Regions from separate parts of the Janthinobacterium sp. GW822-FHT07A03 genome, predicted to be linked through region 2. Evidence: predicted binding sites of a transcription regulator. Region 2 holds the regulator's gene; the other holds the start of a gene.
The links. Region 2 encodes FNR, which switches genes on or off when oxygen is low (the NO sensors DNR and NnrR bind a similar motif). Its sites were predicted from a motif close to TTGATNNNNATCAA; they were not measured.

Region 1 (3,010 bases), on a different contig from region 2:
CGCGCCCAGGCGCTCATCGTGCGCCGCTTCGACAGCATCCTGGGCAATCTGCACGGCCTGAGTTTCAGCGATTATCAATTGCTGTACCACTTGCAGCGGGCGCCCGGCGGGCGCCTGCGCCGCATCGACCTGGCCGAGCGCCTGGCGCTGACGGCGTCCGGCATCACGCGCTCGCTGATGCCGCTGGAAAAGATCGGCCTGGTGGCGCGCCAGGCCGACCAGCGCGATGCACGCGTCGGCTATGCCGCCATCACCGAGGCGGGACTGGCATTGCTGGCGCACGCGAACACGACGGCGCAGGCGCTGGCGCAGGAATTGCTGGGCAACGCCAGCGCGGACCAGCTCGCGCCCCTGTCCCTGCTGCTGGGCGCTATCGCCGGCAAACAGCCCTCTAACGGCTGACGCGCGCTACACCAGCGCCAGCTTGCGCAGGCGCCGCGTCGACGGCCAGCGCGCCATGCCCGTCTCGTCGCGGATGGCGGCGCAGGCGGCCAGCACGCGGGCGCACTCGTCCTCGCGCAAGCCCGCATTCAGGGTCAAGCGCACCAGCGAACGGTTCTTCGGCGTGGCTGGTGCACAGAAGACGGCGCCATAGATGCCGTGCCGCTCCAGCGCCTTGCGCAGGATCAAGGTATCGGGTTCGCTGCCCGCTTCCAGCGCGATGATCTGCTCGGTGCCGTCGCTGACGTTGTAGCCGAGAGCCATCAACCCCTGGCGCAGCTGCACGCTGTGGCGGCGCAAGGCGGCGCGGCGGGCATCGGCGGCACGGATGAAATCGAGCGCCGCATCGAACCAGGCCAGTTCGTGTTCCAGCAGGCAGGAACTGAAGATGGCGGGCCGCGAGGCGGACAAAAAGTAACCCTTGAAGCGGGCCGAGCACGTGATCAGCCCCGCCCGGCCCGCGAACGCCTTGGCCAGCGACGCCGTGCGGAAATGCACCCTGTCGGCCAGGCCCAGCTCCGCCACCAGCCCCGCGCCCTGCGGACCATGCGTGCCCAGCGAGTGCGATTCGTCGACGATCAGCATGCTGCCGCTGCGCTCGGCGATTTCCACCATGTCCCGCAGCGGCGCCACGCTGCCATTGGTGCTGTACAGCGCATCGACGACGATGATGCCGGGGCCATGCTTGTCGAGCTGGCGCTGCAGGTGGGCGCCATCGTTGTGCAGGAAGGCAACGGGCACGGCTTGCGCCGATTGCACGCCTTCCCACAACGACGCATGCGCCTGCATGTCCAGGTACACGGGGATGCCGGGCCCGGCCAGGCTTTGCAGCAAGCCCACGTTGGCGGCCCAGCCCGACTGCGCCAGCACGCACGCTTCGCTGCCGAGAAACTCCGCGAATTTATGTTCGAGGCGGTGCTGGCGGCTGCCTTCCTGCAGGAAGACGGACGACATCAGCATGGCGCCGCCGCCCTGCAAGACGCGCGCCTGGGCCGCCAGCAGCGCCGCCTCGCCGGCAATGTTCAGGTAATCATTGCCAGCGAGCATCACGGCACCGGCCGGCATGGATTGCCATTCGTGCAAGTGTTCGCCGCCGAGCAGCTTCTCGATGCGCTCGACATAGTGTTCATCCATGCGCGCGCGCACGAAGGCGGGCATCCGTTGCTCGGCGTGGATGGCGCGGGACGACAGGGGGGAAAGGGCGTGTGACATAGGGACTCCTGATTGGTTGCGGTGGGAACTACCGCGTCCAACATGCGCGAGCCATTCGGCAAGAGATTGATACAGCTCAACAGTTATGCCGATATTCTGCTGGTAGGGAGGGAACCCGCCGATCATGTTGTATTGACACGCCTCAACGAACACGCCCCCTGACCATGATGCACGCGCAGTCCCCTTCCGGAAAACAATGGCAAGGCAAGCTGCTCCAGCCTTTCCTGCATTTCCACGACGCCATCGAACACACGCCCGTGCGGCGCGCCCAGGTGCGCGCCCTGGCGCTCATCGGTGCGCTGGGCATGCCCCTGTATTACGCGCTGTGGCATTATCTCTTTCCGCAAGAATACGAATCGCCGCTGCTGCGCACGGTGGCGGCGCTGCTGTTCCTGCCCGCGCTATGGCCCGGCCGCTTCAGCAATACCTGGTTCAGCGTCTACCTGTTGCTGGGGCTGACCTTCGAACTGCCGTTTTTCTTCACGTATATGTTCCTGATGAACCACGCTTCGGCGCTGTGGGTACATTCGCTGCTGGTGGCGCTGATCGTGCTGTTTCACTTCGATACGCGCATCGCCGTCCTCGCCTATCTGAGCGGCACCGTGCTGGCCTGCCTGGCGTTTGCCGTCGCCGGCGATCCCGCCTTTTTGCTCAGCCGCGACGTCTTGCAGCAACTGCCCGTGCACTGGTTCACGATTGCCGTGCTGTCCGTGGTCAAGGTGGGGCGCCATGTGGGTGCGCAGGAAAAGCTGGCCGGGCTGGCTGCCGGGCTGGGCAGCGTGGCGCACGAGTTGCGCACGCCCCTCGTCAGCGTCGAGGCGAATGTGCGCGGGCTGCAGCGGGGACTGCAGCAAAGGGCGCAGCAAGGGGCGCAGCAAGACCCGCAAGGCCAGCCGCCCGATGCGGACAGCCTGGACGCGCTGGCGCGCATCCGCTTCGAAGTGCGCCATATGCACCACATGATCGATCTGTTCCTGCTCAGCGCCAGCGCCGTCAACCGCAAGCTCGAAGCGAACGAGACGGTCGCCATGCATGACAGCGTCACGTCCGTCCTGCGCCGCTATCCATTTACCAGCACGGCGCAGCGCGACATCGTCAAGGTCGACGTGCGCGCCGACTTCAGCTTTTCCGGCCAGTCCGAACTGTGCGTGGTCATCCTGCTGAACCTGCTGCGCAATGCCTTGAAAGGCATCCAGCGCGCCGGCAAGGGCCGCGTGCGCATCATCATCGATGGCGCGCGGCCCGTGCCGCGCCTGCTGTTCATCGACACGAGCTGCGGCATCGCGGCCAGCCGGTTGCCGCTGATCTTCGACCGTTTCTATTCCTATCCCGCGCACAACGGCAGCGGCATCGGCCT
Region 2 (3,010 bases):
GAAGCGGCTGCCGCTGGTGCGCAGCGCCTGCAGGGTGTCGCGCAGGCGCACCAGGGGCGAGAGCAGGCGCACGGTGACCCAGCCCAGAACGGCCGCGGCCAGCAGCGAGGCGAGGATGCTCCACAGCACCAGCCGGTACAGCACGCCGTCGAACGGTTCGAAGGCGTCGTCGAGGGGCAGCGAGGCGGCCAGCAGCCAGTTCACCGATTTCAGGCGCTTGAAGCTGTTGACGGCCGTGATGCCGCGGCTGTTGGTGCTGACCATGGTGCCTTCGCCATCGTCCTTCAGCAGCTGGGTGGTCGTCAGGTTGGCGTTCGGCAGGCGCGGCTGCAGCAAACGGCTGGTATCGGGGTGCAGCACATAGCGCGGCACGGCGCCGCGCGTGAGGATGAAGTAATAGCCGCTCTTGCCGATCTTTTCCGAGCGCAGGCGCCCCAGCAGGTTGTCCTTGTACAGGCGCAGCACGCCGATCACCACGCCGGCCACCTGGCCATCGGCGGCCAGCACGGGCGCCACCATCTGCACGATGGGCATGCCGCTCGATTTGCCCAGCATCGGCTCGGTGATCATGGGCTGGCGCGTGCGCAGCACGGTCTGGAAGTACTCGCGCTCGGCGACGTTGATGCCGGCGCGCCCCGTGACCAGCGGCATGTCGGCCACGACGGCGCCGTGCGCGTCGAGCACCAGCACGTCGTCGAACAGCACCAGCATCGAGCGGCGCGAATAGTATTCGCGCAATTGGGCGGGCTGGCCGATCAGTTCCGGCGGCTGCTGCCGGGCCGTCAGGGTGACGATCTGCAGCAGCATGCCCAGCTTGTCGTCGAGCTCGGCGGCGGTGCGGCTGATCAGCGACGACTGCTGGCTCAGCAGTACACGGGTGAAGTCGTCGCGCATGTGCTGCACCTGGATCATGGTGACCAGCGCGATCATGGCGATCGAGGTCAGGCTGGTGGCCAGCGCGACTTTTGCTTTGATGCCGAGAGGCTTCATGATTTCCTTTTCAGTACCGTGCGGCACAGGCGGCAGATAATGCTGTCAGGAATTTTCCTATCAATACATCAACTTGGCAAGCGGCGCCGCGCAAATTGCCCGCCCCGCATGGGCTTTTGACGATGTTGCCATATAATTAAAGGCTGGACGTCGTTTATTCGCCGAAATTGCGGTGAAATTGGCACACGGCAACCCTGTATGCAGTAAACTTGTTATTGCATTTTCTTAAAGGTACCGACATGACTGAAGCGCTACTCACTCCAACCTTGCCCACAGTGAACGTGGAAGCGTTGCGTGCGCGATGCTCGACCTGCAGCATGCATCAATTGTGCCTGCCGATGGGCCTCGATGTGGGCGACATGGACAGGCTGGACCAGATCATCGGCCGCCGCCGCAAGATCGTGCGCGGCGCCTCGTTGTTCCGCATCGGCGACTCGTTCCAGAACCTGTACGCGATCCGCCTGGGGCACTTCAAGACGTACCAGATCAATCCGGGCGGCGAAGAGCAGGTGACGGGCTTCCAGATGGCGGGTGAACTGCTGGGCATGGACGCCATCAGCGCCGACCGCCACCACTGTAATGCGGTGGCGCTGGAAGACAGCGAAGTGTGTGAAATCCCGTTTTCCAGCCTGGAACAATTGCTGGGTAATATGCCGACCCTGCTGCGCCATTTCCACCGTATGATGAGCCAGGAAATCACGCGCGAGCAAAGCGTGATGCTGTTGCTGGGCAATATGCAGGCGACGCAGCGCTTTGCCGCCTTCATCGTCAACCTGGCGTCGCGCTATGAAGCGCGCGGCTATTCGGGCAGCAATTTCCAGCTGCGCATGTCGCGCGAGGAAATCGGCAACTACCTGGGCCTGACCATCGAAAGCGTCAGCCGTTTATTGTCGAAATTCAAGAAGGAAGGCTGGCTGCGCGTCTCCAACCGCGAGATCGAGATCCTGCAGCCGGCAAAACTGAAGGCTATTACGGCCGGCACCGACGTCTGCAAGTAAAGCTTAGAGTTCTTCATCGGCGTGCAGCGCGATGCTGCGCTGCAGGGGCCAGGTCCAGATGCCGGACAGGCGCCACTCGCGTTTGTCGTTTTCCACCAGCACCTGCCAGCGGCTGCGCTCGAGCATCGGCAGCGCCACGGAAAAATTGCCGGCCGCATCGGGTTGCACCAGCAGCTTGATATCCTTTTCCGGCAGGGTCGCATGCGCCAGGTGCAACTGCAACGGCCCCTGGTACGCCTTGCCGAAGCTGTGCACGGAGCCGCTCAGGCGGGCTGCAGCCACGTCATACGACAGGGTGGTATCCATCGCCAGGTCGCTGGCGATCGTGTCGCGCTTCAAATCCTGGTTGATCGCCTTGCCCTGCTTGTAATAATCGCCCACCACCAGCGCATCGGGTTGCGTAAACGCAATATAGCCCATGAAACTGCCGACGACCACGGACAGGCCGGGACCGATCATCAGCAGCCATGGCCAGCGATGCTTGTACCACGGTGCAACGGGAGGTTGCAGTTTCAGACTGTCGGACATGGTATTTCTCCTGATTAATTGGCCAGTCCCCATGCGGGGACCGGCCTTCCTGCATTAGCGCGGCACGATGAAGACCGCGCTTTCACGCACGTGCAGCGACGGGTCGTCCAGCGAGTGCAATTCGATTGCAATCTTGTTCGACCCCTTCTCGCCGACCCCGTGCGGCACGCGCAGGCGGATCGGCCAGCCCAGCGTTTCCGTCGGCTGCAACGTCACTTCATTGCGCGTCAACAAGGTCAGGCCCGGCAGACCGGATACACTGATTTTGAAATGCTGGCTTTGCTCCGAGGTGTTCATGATCTGCAGGCGGTAGACGTTTTCGATCATGCCATCTTCCACTTCGCGTCCCATCGAACCGCGGTCGCGGATCACGTCCATTTTCAGCGGCGTGCGCAGGGCCAGCGAAGTACACACGGCGATGATGATCAGGGCCAGGATGGAAGTGTAGATCAGCACGCGCGGGCGCATGGCGCGCTGGCGGATCTGCTGCGAAT

Region 1: a site for FNR is predicted at 1,720-1,733, ahead of cqsA (alpha-hydroxyketone-type quorum-sensing autoinducer synthase). Genes of this name have one in related genera too.

The regions. Positions count from the first base shown of each region.
Region 1 covers NZ_JBXAKW010000001.1:34,519-37,528, reverse strand. The annotation lists gene AC1RJW_RS00170 (MarR family winged helix-turn-helix transcriptional regulator) at 1-402, shown strand, start outside; gene cqsA (alpha-hydroxyketone-type quorum-sensing autoinducer synthase) at 409-1,653, opposite strand; gene AC1RJW_RS00160 (sensor histidine kinase) at 1,818-3,010, shown strand, end outside.
Region 2 covers NZ_JBXAKW010000002.1:68,833-71,842, reverse strand. The annotation lists gene AC1RJW_RS06335 (response regulator) at 1-990, opposite strand, end outside; gene fnr (fumarate/nitrate reduction transcriptional regulator Fnr) at 1,230-1,988, shown strand; gene AC1RJW_RS06325 (FixH family protein) at 1,992-2,516, opposite strand; gene ccoG (cytochrome c oxidase accessory protein CcoG) at 2,571-3,010, opposite strand, start outside.